Zobellia alginiliquefaciens: one gene and its partner. The protein of the gene in region 1 interacts with the protein of each later gene in a pairwise test. Links are inferred from orthologs where the notes say so. Each region holds a gene or a part of one and is shown on either strand. Other genes may lie near its edges.

What was found.
Region 2: the proteins of gyrA (region 1) and gyrB interact in binary tests that used the Escherichia coli proteins (3 or more experiments, as listed by UniProt). The link is inferred for Zobellia alginiliquefaciens from one-to-one orthologs.

What each region holds. Positions count from the first base shown.
Region 1 is NZ_CP119758.1:3,492,539-3,500,571, forward strand. What follows is about bases 3,414-6,485. They hold gyrA (DNA gyrase subunit A), read left to right. Parts: upstream 3,414-3,715; coding sequence 3,716-6,256; downstream 6,257-6,485. Other genes in these bases: P0077_RS14705 (ATP-dependent Clp protease ATP-binding subunit), read right to left, coding at 3,414-3,459; P0077_RS14715 (tetratricopeptide repeat protein), read left to right, coding at 6,300-6,485. In the rest of the region: P0077_RS14695 (NAD(P)H-hydrate dehydratase), read left to right, coding at 1-221; P0077_RS14700 (STAS/SEC14 domain-containing protein), read right to left, coding at 308-709; more of P0077_RS14705, read right to left, coding at 913-3,413; more of P0077_RS14715, read left to right, coding at 6,486-7,562; P0077_RS14720 (C40 family peptidase), read right to left, coding at 7,650-8,033. UniProt on the Escherichia coli protein: A type II topoisomerase that negatively supercoils closed circular double-stranded (ds) DNA in an ATP-dependent manner to maintain chromosomes in an underwound state.
Region 2 is NZ_CP119758.1:786,541-794,474, reverse strand. Bases 3,021-5,993 are described here. They hold gyrB (DNA topoisomerase (ATP-hydrolyzing) subunit B), read left to right. Parts: upstream 3,021-3,517; coding sequence 3,518-5,470; downstream 5,471-5,993. Other genes in these bases: P0077_RS03320 (F0F1 ATP synthase subunit delta), read left to right, coding at 5,557-5,993; asnB (asparagine synthase B), read left to right, coding at 3,021-3,158. In the rest of the region: P0077_RS03340 (amidohydrolase), read left to right, coding at 1-630; P0077_RS03335 (DUF2911 domain-containing protein), read right to left, coding at 706-1,254; more of asnB, read left to right, coding at 1,494-3,020; more of P0077_RS03320, read left to right, coding at 5,994-6,321; P0077_RS03315 (hypothetical protein), read left to right, coding at 6,481-7,443; P0077_RS03310 (universal stress protein), read left to right, coding at 7,573-7,934. UniProt on the Escherichia coli protein: DNA gyrase negatively supercoils closed circular double-stranded DNA in an ATP-dependent manner to maintain chromosomes in an underwound state.

The DNA.
Region 1 (8,033 bases):
TAACCGGATTAATAGCTCAGGGGTACAATCCATTAAATGCAGCAGTGTTCGGAGTGTATTTGCATGGTAGGGCAGGAGATATTGCAGTTGAAAAAACAGGGTACCAGGCGCTTACCGCAACTGATGTTGTAGCGAATATTGGCGCTGCTTTTATTGATTTGTTCGCACAACCAGAGAATAGGCCGGAGGTGAATGAAAATGAAAGGCCATCTGAACAATAAGAATGAATGTATAACTAACAGGTATGAATTTAAAAGCCTCAAGATTTAAAATCTTGAGGCTTTGCTTTTTGGTACAGTATATAGTTTTATTTTGCTTTTACACGTCTCTTGATCCAAGCTACTGCATTATCAAATTCAATGAAGAATTTCATAGGTTTTTTGTAGAATAGTTTTTCAATTTTGAAGTTATGCATATCTATTTCCTTAACGGAAACAATGGCCAATGCTTTTAAATTGTCTAATTGTCTCAAGTAGGTGTATATGGTAGGGTCTACGGCATAGGAATTTTTTCTAAGGCTAATGTAGCCAAAGTTTTTATCCCTAAAATGAATCTCTGAAATCCCTATAATTTGGTAAACTCTTTCTAATGTAAGTGTTGCCCCTTCATCGAACAGTGAAACCATATAGTTTTCATAAACCTGTATTTTTCCCACATCTAATTGATACTCCCTGACTATGACAGTCTTTTTTGGTCGTCTCACTTTCATTTTAAATATATTATAATGTCCTGAGACGAATGTAGATGTATCGTAATCTATTGTGAAAAATAATAGATTAAAAGCGTAAATATCGTTTATAGTGCGGTTGTTGGAATGGTATTGTATTTTCTTTCTTACAGTCAGCATTTTAGCATAAGAAAAAAGGGAGTCAATTTAATTGACTCCCTTTGCAAACAATTCTTACGTTAAGTTTATGTATTGGAAGATTTTTCTGCTTTTTTAATATCGATAGTAAGCTCTTCTTTCTTTTGGTCCAGATCCATCATAATAGTGTCTCCTTCCTCAAGCTTGGAATTTACTATTTCTTCGGCAAGAGCGTCTTCAATATACTTCTGAATGGCTCTTTTTAAGGGCCTGGCGCCATATTGCTTGTCAAAACCTTTGTCCGCAATATAGTCTTTTGCCTTGTCCGTTAAACTTAAATCGTAACCTATATCTTTAATTCTAGCGAACAGTTTACGAAGCTCAATGTCAATAATTTTATGGATGTCTTCTCTTTCTAGAGCATTGAAGACAATAACATCATCAATTCTATTTAAAAACTCAGGAGCAAACGCTTTTTTAAGCGCACCTTCAATAACACTCTTCTGGTGGCTGTCTTCTTGGGATTTCATTGCCGAAGTTCCAAAACCGATACCTTGTCCAAAATCTTTCAATTTACGGGCGCCAATATTAGAGGTCATAATGATAATAGAGTTTCTAAAATCTATTTTTCGTCCTAAACTATCCGTAAGATAACCATCATCCAATACTTGTAACAACATGTTGAACACGTCTGGATGCGCTTTTTCAACCTCGTCCAATAGAATAACGGAATAAGGCTTACGTCTTACTTTTTCGGTTAACTGGCCTCCCTCTTCGTAACCAACATATCCTGGAGGTGCACCTACTAACCTAGAAATAGCGAATTTTTCCATGTATTCACTCATGTCAATACGAATCAACGCATCTTCTGAGTCAAAAAGCTCTTTTGCAAGTACTTTTGCCAATTGGGTTTTACCAACACCGGTCTGTCCTAAGAAAATAAACGAACCAATAGGTTTGTTAGGGTCTTTTAATCCAGCTCGGTTTCTTTGAATCGCTTTTGCAACCTTGGCAACAGCATCGTCCTGACCAATTACATTAGACTTTATTAGACTAGGTAATTCCGCTAACTTATTACTTTCGGTTTGTGCAATTCTATTGACCGGTATACCGCTCATCATAGAAACAACATCGGCAACATTATCTTCGCTAACGGTTTCTTTGTGCAGTTTACTGTCTTCTTCCCATTTCTCCTGTGCGTTGGCCAAGTCTTTTTCAAGACGTTTCTCGTCGTCTCGCAATTTAGCGGCTTCTTCGTATTTCTGTTTTTTGACTACACTGTTCTTTAGTTCACGAACATCTTCAAGCTGTTTTTCAAGCTCAAGAATCTGTTTGGGAACATCCATATTAACAATATGAACACGGGAACCGGCTTCATCAAGCGCATCAATAGCTTTGTCCGGTAAGAAACGGTCCGTCATATAACGGTTCGTTAATTTTACACATGCCACAATTGCCTCATCTGTATAGTTTACATTGTGGTGATCCTCATATTTTCCTTTTATGTTATGAAGAATCTCAATGGTTTCTTCAACCGTTGTAGGTTCTACAATAACTTTTTGAAAACGTCTTTCCAGGGCACCGTCCTTCTCAATATATTGGCGGTACTCATCTAGTGTAGTGGCACCAATACATTGAATTTCTCCTCTGGCCAAGGCGGGTTTGAACATATTTGAGGCATCCAAGCTACCCGTTGCGCCACCGGCACCCACAATGGTATGGATCTCATCAATAAAAAGAATAACATCATCATTCTTTTCAAGCTCGTTCATAACCGCTTTCATTCGCTCTTCAAACTGGCCACGGTATTTTGTGCCCGCTACCAGAGAAGCTAAATCTAAGGTTACAACCCTTTTATTATAAAGAATACGCGAAACCTTTTTGTTGATAATGCGCAATGCCAAACCTTCCGCAATAGCACTTTTACCCACACCGGGTTCACCTATTAATAAAGGATTGTTCTTCTTTCTTCTACTTAGGATCTGTGATACACGTTCAATTTCTTTTTCTCTACCAACAACGGGGTCTAGTTTGTTCTCTTCCGCCATAAGCGTTAGATCACGACCAAAGTTGTCCAATACAGGAGTTTTGGATTTTTTATTGCCTTTTTGTCCGGCCGTAGTACCAAAACTGCCTTCTTTGCCCTCGGTATCATCATTATCGCTAGGGAAAGATTCAGAAGTTGGTGAATCTACAATATCATCGTCGCTTGTAATCATAAATTTAAATTGTTCCTTAACACCATCATAATCTACTTTAAGTTTGTGAAGTAGTTTTGTGGTGGGGTCATTTTCGTTTCTCAAAATGCATAATAGTAAGTGTGCAGTATTGATAGAGGAACTCTGGAAAAGCTTGGCTTCTAAAAAAGTGGTTTTTAGGGCACGCTCTGCCTGCCTCGTCAAATGCAAGTTCTTTTTATCTTTTTGTAAAGTGTTCGGGTTAGGGTTGGAAGGGCTAAGAATTTCGACCTTTCGCCTAAGATGATCTAAATCGACCTCCATAGCGTCAAGAATACTAATTGCTTTGCCGTTACCATCTCGTAAAAGCCCCAACATTAGATGCTCGGTACCAATGAAATCATGGCCTAACCGTAGCGCCTCTTCCTTACTATAAGCAATTACGTCTTTTACTCTCGGTGAAAAATTATCATCCATAAATTTATCCTTTCATCTATAAAATTAGTAAAACTATACCAATCTAACGCAAATAGTGTACCTAATATTAGATAAAATTGGCCTAAATACTGAAAAAGGAATGAGGTTAAAACCTAAGAGGTAAAAGTAGAAGGAAGTTTTGGTCTTGAAAAAGTGTTGATAAATTGTTTAATAAAGAAGTGTGTATGTGCTTTAAAGGCTATCATTTTGTGTATATTGGCATGTTTTTTAACTAAAATAATTCTAGGATTTAAAAATGGCAGAAGGAGAAAAATTGATTCCGATTAACATCGAAGAGGAAATGAAATCTGCTTACATCGACTATTCGATGTCGGTCATTGTGTCACGTGCTTTACCTGACGTTAGGGATGGATTAAAGCCGGTACATAGAAGGGTGTTGTATGGAATGTATGAGTTAGGGGTTCGATCTACTAGCTCACATAAGAAATCTGCGCGTATCGTGGGTGAGGTTCTGGGTAAGTACCATCCTCACGGAGATACCTCTGTTTATGACTCTATGGTGCGTATGGCGCAAGAGTGGAGTTTACGGTACATGCTCGTAGATGGGCAAGGTAACTTTGGGTCTGTAGATGGTGATAGCCCTGCGGCTATGCGTTATACTGAGGCCAGAATGAGAAAAATTGCCGATGACATGTTGGCGGATATAGATAAGGATACGGTAGATCATCAATTAAACTTTGATGATTCTTTACAAGAACCTATAGTGCTTCCTACACGTGTTCCTAACTTATTGGTGAACGGAGCTTCAGGTATTGCGGTTGGTATGGCCACTAATATGCCGCCACATAACTTAACGGAAGTTATAAATGGTACTGTAGCCTATATTGAGAACAATGATATTGAGGTCGATGAAATTATGACCCATATTAAGGCACCGGATTTTCCAACAGGTGGTACTATTTACGGTTACGATGGTGTAAAAGAAGCATTTCATACCGGTAGAGGTAGGGTTAAGATAAGGGCAAAGGCCGTTGTTGAGGAAGTGCAAGGTAGGGAATGCATAATAGTTACAGAGATACCATATCAGGTCAACAAGGCGGATATGATCAAGAAAACTGCCGATCTTGTCAATGAAAAGAAAATTGAAGGTATTTCTAGTATTCGAGATGAATCCGATAGAAATGGAATGCGTATCGTTTATATTTTAAAACGAGATGCTATACCAAACATCGTTCTTAATACCTTATATAAGTATACGGCATTACAAAACTCTTTTAGTGTTAACAACATTGCGCTGGTAAACGGTCGTCCTCAGTTGCTGAACATTAAGGAGATGATTCATTATTTTGTGGAACACCGTCACGAAGTAGTGGTAAGACGTACTGAGTTTGAGCTTAAAAAAGCAGAGGCTCGTGCCCATATTTTAGAAGGTTTGATTATTGCTTCGGATAATATTGACGAAGTAATTGCCATTATTAGGGCATCGTCTAACGCAGATGAAGCTAGGACAAACCTGATGGAGCGCTTTAAGCTGACTGAAATTCAGGCGAAGGCTATAGTTGAAATGAGATTACGTCAGTTGACCGGTCTGGAGCAAGATAAGCTTCGTGCCGAATACGATGAAATTATTTTAACTATTGCGGACCTCAAAGATATCTTGGCTAGAAAAGAGCGAAGAATGGAAATCATTACCGAAGAGCTTTTAGAGATAAAAGATAAATACGGTGATGAGCGTCGTTCTGAAATAAATATGGCCGGTGGGGATTTGAGTATCGAGGATATGATTCCAGATGAGCAGGTGGTGATTACAATTTCTCATGCCGGATACATCAAAAGAACTCCAGTTTCCGAATATAAAACTCAAAACAGAGGAGGTGTAGGTCAAAAAGCATCATCCACTAGAAATGAGGATTTCTTAGAATACCTTTTCGTAGGAACCAACCACCAGTACATGCTTTTCTTTACTCAAAAAGGAAAATGTTTCTGGATGAGGGTCTATGAAATTCCTGAAGGCAGCAGAACTTCAAAAGGTAGGGCTATTCAGAATCTTATTAATATTGAGCAAGATGATAATGTTAAGGCGTTTATTTGTACTCAAGATCTTAAGGATGAGGAGTATGTAAATAGTCATTATGTTATTATGGCCACCAAAAAAGGTGTAGTTAAGAAAACAAGCTTAGAGCAATACTCGCGACCAAGACAAAATGGAATTAATGCCATAGGTATTCGTGAGGGCGATGAGTTGTTGGAAGCAAAATTAACTACAGGTACAAGCCAAATTTTCTTAGGTTTGAAATCTGGTAAAGCTATACGTTTTGAAGAAAGTAAAACGCGCCCAATGGGAAGAAATGCCTCTGGTGTTCGTGGTATTACTTTGGCAGATGATAATGATGAGGTAATTGGTATGGTATCCGTTCATGATATGGAGGATAACCTGCTTGTTGTTTCTGAAAACGGATATGGTAAACGGTCCGATATTGAGGATTACCGTATAACCAATAGGGGTGGTAAAGGAGTTAAAACTATTTCCATTACAGAAAAGACAGGAGGACTTGTTGCTCTTAAGAATGTTTCCGATTCTGATGATTTAATGATTATAAACAAATCTGGTATCGCCATCCGTATGAGTGTGGAGGATTTAAGGGTTATGGGAAGAGCAACTCAAGGGGTTCGTTTGATAAACCTAAAAGGAAACGATTCAATTGCCGCTGTAGCAAAGGTTATGAAAGATGAGGATGAATTAACTGAAGCTGATGTGTTGGATATTGACGTAAAGCCTGAGGAAGATGGCACGGCTCTTGATAATGATACGCCAGAAGCACCCGAAGAAGAATAAATTTTAACTATAATTATAACGCTAATATTTAATTAAATTGAAAATGAAACGTAGATTTTTAATAGTTGCGAGCCTTTGTTTTTGCATGGCAGGATTCGCACAGAAGAACGAGATAAAAGCAGCCGAAAAGGCATTGAAAGCCGGAGATGCGGCATCTGCTAGCAGCTCTTTAGAGGCGGTTTCGGGTTCTATCTCAGGAGCCGATGCTAAGTTACAGTCGCAATACTACTTTGTTAGTGGTAAAGCTTATGCCGATTTAGCTAAAAAAGGTGATGCAAGCGCTTTTAAAAAAGCAGCAGATGCTTTTCAAAAAGTTATTGAAGTAGAGGATGCTAGTGGTAAGTCTAAATATAGTGACGAAACCAAACAACATATGGCCGCTTTAAGTGCCGATTTGGTGAACTCTGCTGTAGAGGATAACGGCAATAAGAAATTTAAAGAAGCTGCCGAAAAGTTGTATACCAGTTATAAAATTAGCCCAAAGGATACTTCTTATCTTTACTATGCCGCAAGTAGCGCCGTAAACGGTGGTCACTATGAGGAAGCATTGGCGTATTATAACGAGCTGCAAGAAATTGGTTATGATGGTAGTGGTGTTGTTTATAAAGCTACTAACGTTGAGACTGGTCAGGAAGAAGAAATGGACAAAACTCAAAGAGATTTGATGGTAAAGTCTGGAACTTACAAAGATCCTAAAGACGAGAAATCTCCTTCTAAGAAAGCGGAAATTGTTAAGAATACTGCTTTGATCTATACGCAATTAGGTCAGGATGATAAAGCTTTAGAAGCGTATAAAGCGGCAAGAGCTAACGATCCAAACGATGTTAACCTTATCTTGAATGAAGCCAATTTGTATTACAAAATGGGTGATAAGGAGCAATTTAAAGCTTTAATGGCTGAGGCAGCATCTGTAGCTCCGGACAATCCGGATTTGCATTATAACATTGGTGTGATCAATATGGAGCAAGGTAACTTAGAGGAAGCTAGAGCGTCTTATAAGAAAGCTTTGGAAATCAATCCTGGGTATACTAATGCGCAGTTAAACCTTTCTACTACTTATGTAAACGAAGGTAACGGTCTTATTGATGAGATGAACTCTTTGGGTAATTCTAAGAAAGACATCGCTCGTTACGATGAGTTGAAAGAGAAAAAAGATGATCTTTTTAATCAAGGAGCTACAGTATTGGAAGATGCTTTAAAAATGAACCCTGATAACCAGGGTATCTTAACTCAATTAAAGAATATCTATGGCGCAATGGGCGACAATGAGAACTTTATGAGAATTAAAAAGATGTTAGGCGAGTAATTTACAGCCAAAACAAGTAATAAAAAATCCCCTTGGAAATTTCCAAGGGGATTTTTTTATGGTGTAAGTTGTTATCAATTATAGATGTTAGGCAATCTGTTTAATGACTCTTAGTTTGTGGGTGTAACTCCCTGTTTCGTTATTAAAGATTCCGGTATGGTCAATGCGGTCAATACGTACTTTTCCATCTACATGAATGATGTAGTTGTTCTCCATGATAATGCCAACATGGTATATTTCCCCTTCATTATTATCAAAAAAAGCAAGATCTCCCGCTTCGGTTTCTTCAATGAAGCTTAATGCATACCCTTGGGTAGATTGTTCTGCTGCTTTTCTAAGCAATCGGTATCCGTTTATCTTGTAGACCATTTGGGTAAAGCCAGCGGCATCAATTCCAAAAGGCGTTTTGCCTCCCCATAAATAAGGGGCGTTAAGATATAATAAAGCGGTCTGTATAAGCTGTGACTTGTC
Region 2 (7,934 bases), 2.7 Mb from region 1 along the record:
ATAGAAGATTTGGCAAGACGTTTAGCTATTTCAGAATATCAAATGAATACACATGCAATAGGAGACTCTGCAAATGCCGTAGTGCTGCGAACCTATCAGGAAGTATTAAAGGATAAGCCAGGCCGTCGTTGGAGGGTGGAGCATGCTCAGATTATCGATACCTTGGATTTTGATTATTTTGGTAATGGAGTGATACCTTCCGTACAACCTACTCACGCTACAAGCGATATGTATTGGGCCGAAGACCGTCTTGGTGAACACCGTATGAAAGGTGCGTATGCTTATAAAAAGCTTTTGGATAAAGCCGGTACACTTGCTTTAGGTACTGATTTTCCGGTGGAGCAGGTGAGTCCGTTTTTGACATTTTACGCGGCCATTACTAGAAAAGATGTTGAAGGGTATCCTGAAGGTGGTTTTCAAAAGCAAGATGCACTATCCAGGGAAGAAGCATTACGCGGTATGACCATTTGGGCTGCCTATTCTAACTTTGAGGAAGAGGAAAAGGGAAGTATAGAACGAGGGAAGTTTGCGGATTTTGTTATTTATGATAAGGATATGATGACGGTTCCTGTTGAAGAGATTCCCAGTATTATGGCGGAACAAACCTTTATAAATGGAAAAACAAGATAGCCCAAGAAATTACTGCATAAAAAAACCGAAGCTGTAAAGCTTCGGTTTTTTTTATACTATAGGTTTCAGGATATGTTACATTTTTGAAGCTGTAATAGGTACGGCAACTCTTGTTTTGTCCCATCCCATTACCATTTCAAAACCAGCTCCTGCTTCTTTGAAAGCAATAGAAAATTCTTCTAGAGAAGTAGAATCTTCTGCGCTTGGTACAGTAACACGGGCAACATCTGCGGTTTCATCATAAGAATAAGCGCCCCATTGGTTCAGGTTTTTATTAAGAACAACGGTCCACTCGCCACTACTTGGTATAGTGAAAATAGAGTAAGTTCCGGCTTTAATTTGTTTTCCTCCAAAATCCACATCAGAGTAAAAAGTAATCTCGGCTGCTTCGTTAGCACCAGTACGCCATACTTTTCCAGCAGGGGCAAGTTCAGAAAGCGAACGTCCTTTCAACTGTGGACGGCTATAAATAATACGGGCAGTTTTTGAGGATACCTTGTAATCGTTTGGATAAGCGGCCATATCCATAGGACTTTTATCCAATCCACTAAATTTTTGAGCTAATGCGTCGGTTGAGATGGTCATGGCAAATGCCATCAAAACAATAAAAAGTACTTTTTTCATAATCGTGTTTGTTTTGGGCTAAAACTAGTTAGTATTGAAATTTAAATCTACTAAAAAGTCGTTAATTTTTACGCTACTTACAGAACGTTTGATTTTTTATCCAAAAAATATAAAATAGTGATGTATTGATGTTGAATTGTGAATTAATATTATAAAATGAAATCAATATAGGTGTATATGTTTTATAATTGAAAGTTTAGTCGCATTTTTGACTTCAAATTAGAAATAAACAAAGAGTTATGTGTGGAATTGTATGTGCATTTGATTTAAAGGAAAGTTCAGATGTTTTAAGACCCCAGTTATTGGAGATGTCTAAGAAAATACGTCACCGTGGTCCGGATTGGAGTGGGATTTATGCAGATGAAAAAGCCATTTTAGCGCATGAGCGTTTGGCTATTGTTGATCCAGCTTCCGGTACACAGCCGTTATATAGTGAAGATAAGAAATTGGTTTTGGCCGCTAACGGCGAAATCTATAACCATAGAGAATTGCGTAAGCAATTTGAAGGAAAATATAATTTTCAGACGGAATCTGATTGTGAAGTTATTTTAGCCCTTTACAAAGAAAAAGGAGCAGATTTCTTAGATGAGATGAACGGTATTTTTGGTTTCGCTATTTATGATACCGAGAACGATTCTTATTTTGTGGCACGTGATCATATGGGTATCATTCCATTATATATTGGGTGGGATCAAAACGGAACATTCTATGTGGCTTCAGAATTGAAAGCTTTGGAAGGAACCTGTACTAAAATTCAACTGTTTCCTCCAGGACACTATTTAAGCAGTGAAGACGGGGAGTTCAAAAAATGGTATTCCAGAGATTGGATGGAGTATGATGCCGTTAAGGAAAACGAAACGAGCATTCAAGAAATTAAAGAAGCCTTAGAAGCAGCTGTACACCGTCAGTTAATGTCAGATGTGCCTTATGGGGTATTGCTTTCGGGAGGTTTGGATTCTTCGGTTACATCCGCGATAGCAAAGAAATATGCTCAAAAACGTATAGAATCAGGTGATACTACAGATGCATGGTGGCCTCAGTTGCACTCTTTCTCAGTGGGTCTTGAAGGTTCTCCGGATTTGGCTGCCGCTCAGAAAGTAGCCGATCACATCGGTACGGTTCACCATGAAATCAAATTTACGATTCAAGAAGGTCTAGATGCCATTAAAGACGTGGTTTATAACTTGGAGACCTATGATATAACTACCATTAGAGCCTCCACTCCTATGTATCTTATGGCGCGGGTGATTAAATCTATGGGGATAAAAATGGTCCTTTCAGGAGAAGGAGCGGATGAGCTTTTTGGCGGCTACCTTTACTTTCACAAAGCTCCAAATGCTCAAGAGTTTCATGAAGAGACTGTACGTAAGTTAAGTAAACTACATATGTACGATTGCTTACGAGCAAACAAATCATTGGCATCTTGGGGAATTGAAGGTCGTGTACCGTTCTTGGATAAAGAATTTATGGATGTAGCTATGCGCATCAACCCACAGGATAAAATGATCAATGGGGAGCGCATGGAGAAATGGGTAGTTCGTAAAGCTTTTGAAGATATGTTACCGGAAAGTGTGGCATGGAGACAGAAAGAACAGTTTTCTGACGGTGTAGGGTATAGCTGGATCGATACTTTAAAAGAAGTTGTAAACACAGAGGTCTCTGATGAACAATTGGCAAATGCCAAGTTTAGGTTCCCATTACAAACACCAACATCAAAAGAAGAATTTTACTATCGTTCTATATTTGAATCTCATTTCCCATCGGATGCAGCGGCGTTATGTGTGCCTCAAGAAGCTTCGGTTGCTTGTAGTACGCAAATAGCGTTGGAATGGGATGAAGCCTTCAAAAACATGAACGATCCATCTGGTAGAGCTGTGGCAAACGTTCACGATGATGCCTACTAGAGCGGGTATGGATCTTTACTTGTAATTAGCTTAGAATAGACCTGTTGTTTGCAAAGCATTCGGCAGGTCTTTTTGTATGTGCCCTAAAGCGGAAAAGACAACAGGTATTATTTTATAATTTGAGGAATGACGTAAATTTGGAGTGCTTATGCTGATAAAATATTCAAATTTTAGGATTTGAATTTGAGTAACTTAAGGTTTAAATATCAGTAATTGAAGAAGGTATTCTGTATATGTAATTTTCCACAATTTTTGTTGATAACTTAGAGGTATCACAATTCTCAAAACCCCATATTTTATGGGGTTTTGCCTATATTTGTGAGATTGCCAAAAATTAAGTCTAACAACTAGTTAATTTTATGAGCGAAGAAGCAAATAAAGAAGAAAACAAAAAACAATATTCGGCGGACAGTATCCAGGCCCTTGAGGGGATGGAACATGTGCGTATGCGTCCATCAATGTATATTGGTGATGTGGGCGTTAGAGGTCTGCACCACTTGGTGTATGAGGTAGTAGATAACTCCATAGATGAAGCTATGGGCGGTCACTGTGACTCTATTAGTGTAGTCATAAACGAAGATAACTCCATTACCACTCGTGATAATGGTAGGGGTATTCCGGTAGATCTTCATAAAAAGGAAGGTATTTCTGCCCTAGAGGTGGTTATGACCAAAATTGGAGCTGGTGGTAAGTTCGATAAAGATTCTTATAAAGTTTCTGGTGGACTTCACGGTGTTGGTGTTTCTGTTGTGAATGCACTTTCTGACAACTTGAAGGCAACCGTTTATAGAGACGGGAAAATTTGGGAGCAAGAGTATGAGCGTGGAAAAGCAATGTATCCTGTTAAGAGTATCGGTGAAACTGAGGAAAGAGGTACAATGGTTACTTTTCATCCGGATGACCAAATTTTTCAGCAAAGCATAGAATATAGTTACGAAACTTTGGCGAATAGAATGCGTGAGCTTTCGTTCTTAAACAAAGGGGTAACTATTAGTATTACGGATAGAAGACAGAAAGATGATAAAGGAGAGTTTCTTTCCGAAACATTTTTCTCAAATGAAGGCCTTAAAGAGTTTGTTAAGTTTTTAGATGGTAACCGTGAGCCTTTAATCCAGAGCGTAATTTCTATGGAAGGTGAGAAAAACGATATTCCTGTTGAGGTTGCCATGATTTATAACACGAGCTATACGGAAAATCTGCACTCCTACGTAAATAATATTAATACCCATGAAGGGGGGACACACCTTTCGGGTTTTAGACGTGGTCTTACAACTACACTTAAAAAATATGCCGATGCTTCGGGAATGCTCGAGAAATTAAAGTTCGAGGTTCAGGGAGATGATTTTAGAGAAGGCCTTACCGCAATTGTTTCGGTTAAAGTTGCCGAGCCACAATTTGAGGGTCAGACTAAGACTAAACTAGGTAACCGTGAGGTTTCTTCGGCGGTTTCACAAGCGGTGTCAGAGATGTTGTCCGATTATTTAGAGGAACATCCAGATGATGCTAAGATAATAGTTCAAAAAGTAATACTTGCGGCACAAGCACGTCATGCGGCTACAAAGGCACGTGAAATGGTACAGCGTAAGACGGTCATGAGTATTGGTGGTCTTCCTGGTAAATTGTCGGATTGTTCCGAACAAGATCCAGCGCAATGTGAGGTATTCCTTGTTGAGGGTGATTCTGCGGGCGGTACGGCAAAAATGGGACGTGACCGTAAGTTTCAGGCTATTTTGCCTTTAAGAGGTAAGATTCTAAACGTTGAAAAAGCCATGCAGCACAAGGTATTTGAAAACGAGGAGATTAAAAATATCTACACCGCACTAGGGGTTACTATTGGAACAGAGGAAGATAGTAAAGCCTTGAATCTTGAGAAGCTCCGCTACCATAAAGTGGTCATCATGTGTGATGCCGATGTTGATGGTAGTCACATTGAAACTCTTATTTTGACCTTTTTCTTTAGATATATGCGCGAGCTTATAGAAAGTGGTCATGTTTATATAGCCACCCCACCTTTGTACTTGGTTAAAAAAGGGCAGAAAAAGAGATACGCTTGGAGTGATAAAGAACGAGATGAAATAGCGGATAGCTATAGTGGGGGTGTGAGTATTCAACGATACAAAGGTCTTGGTGAGATGAACGCTGAGCAATTGTGGGATACGACTATGAACCCTGAGTTTAGAACACTACGTCAAATACAAATAGACAATGCTACCGAAACTGATCGGGTGTTCTCTATGTTAATGGGCGATGAAGTTCCTCCAAGAAGAGAGTTTATAGAGAAGAATGCCGTTTATGCTAACATTGATGCATAAGAAATAGGGTTTTCACAACAAATATTCGTCCGCCACTTGGCGGACGATCTATTTTAGGGGCAGTACAATAACCCTAAACCCCTATTATGAAAGTACAATTAGTATCCATGGTATTATTTATGTCCAGCATTGTTTGTTTTGGACAAGAAAGTTTAAAAGAGCGCGAACAACAAGCTGCTTTTGATCCAGCATATTCGTCTTACTCCAGGAAAAAACCAGCTTATGTTACCCTTAAGGATGGCACTAAATTAGAAGCGGACATCAAAGATGTAGATCGTAAAAAGGGCCAGATTAATGAAATAAAGTTCATTAAGCCCGATGGTAAAAAAGTTCGTGTTAAGGCCGAGGAAATTGTTGATCTGTATATGGCTCCTTCTGGACTTGAAAAATTAAACAATCAAACCAACTTCATGAACGATGCTACTAAATGGGGTAAAACCGATGCCTCTAAGTACATGAACAAAGGGTATACCATGTATACAAATCAGATGGTTTCTTTAAAAAACAAAAAGAAAGAAGCTGAGTATTTAATGCAGGTCGTTAATCCTAAATATAGTCAGTTTATAGAAGTGTATTCAGATCCATGGGCTAAGCAAACAGCTAGCTTTGGGGTTGGAGGAATGAAATTAGCAGGAGGTATTGCTAAGTCATACTACATTAAGAAAGGTGATGAAAAGGTGTTATGGTTGACTAAAAAGGATTTTGATGAGCATTTTGAATCTTTGTTTATGGATAACGATAAGTTTAAGGCCAAGTATGAAGGCGAAAAATTTAAGTGGAGTCTATTGGGAGTTTATATATTAGATTATACGGAATTTCTTTTAGAAGATACGGCATCGAACTCTAAGTAGTAATAACAGTAATAATGGTATGAGGGCCGCAGTCATTTATGATTGCGGTCCTTTCTTTTGTTAAGTTGTCAAAAATTTAAATATTTATTAATCTACAATTCATATCATCCTTGTTTCTTTTGTTCTTTATTTACACCCTAATTTTAAAATTAACCTGTATTGGATTTTTCGGTCATAGTAATGTACTTGGGCTTTATATTGGCCGCGTATTCGGTTATTGGTAATGATACCATACAAACATTGGGTACTTTTTTAAGTTCAAATGAAAGAAAGAAATGGTGGGTTTTGTGGTTATTTGCAGGTGGGATACTGGCTGCGACGCTAATTTTTGGATATATCACTCATAACGGAGATGTTTCTTATGGTAGATTGGTAAAATATCCTATGCCAGAACCATTTGCTTGGTACTACTTGCTGCCTCCTATTATTCTAATGTTGTTGACCCGTACGGGAATTCCTGTCAGTACGTCTTTTTTGATTCTCACGTTTTTTAATGAAAAGAATCTTTCGGATATGGTCGTTAAATCGCTTTCTGGATATGCAGTGGCATTTACAGCGGCTATTCTGCTTTATTTGGGCATTTCAAAATTGGTGGAGAAAAAGTTTATTGAAAACCCTATTACAAGCCAGCAGGAACGTCTTTGGACAATCTTGCAGTGGTGTTCTACCGGTTTTCTTTGGTCCCAATGGCTGATTCAGGATTTTGCTAATATCTATGTCTATTTACCGCGGCAACTAGATATCTATTCCCTGATATTTTCATTAGTGGTCATTTTGGGGTTGCTTGCTTATATTATAGCTTCAAAGGGTGGTGCTATTCAAAGTATAATCAAATCTAAAACCAATACTGTAGATATTCGTTCTGCTACAATTATTGATTTTGTTTATGGAGTAGTCCTGTTTTACTTTAAAGAACTTAATAATGTGCCTATGAGCACAACCTGGGTTTTTATAGGGGTTTTGGCCGGACGTGAAATAGCATTGAATTATATGCTAAGAAAGAACGAACCCAGGGCTAAGATGTTCAAATCTTTGGGTATGGACCTTGTAAAAGTTGTGGTGGGGCTGGTAGTGAGTATTGCATTGGTATTTGCCGTAAAATTTTTAGCAACCTCTGTGTAGCTGCCATTTACTTTGTATTGAATAAAAGAAGTTTTATCTTAAGTATGGATAAAACGATTAATTTTTAAATTGAAAAGGCGCATTGCCTAGCACCTTAACCTACGTATAATATTTTCAAACTATAAAACTATGGGGCGGATACTTTTTCCTACTGATTTTTCTGAAGTTTCTCTTAACGCTTTTCTTTACGCTGTTGATTATGCAAAAATGACGGACAAGAAAATTATTGTTTTTCATGCCTATAATTTAGGTAGTGTATCATCAGAAGAAGAACAAGAAATTTATGAGGAGCTTGATATCCAAAATTTCAGAAATAAAAAGGAGATATTTCCTCCTTTTGAAGGGATACTTAATGACAGGCAAATAGATAGTCTGTCCGTAAAATATATTGTACGGGAAGGAGATTTTATAGACACTTTTACGGAGTATATCAACAAACGCGAAGATAAGATAGATGTGGTGGTCATGGGTACCCAAATTACTAAAACGGG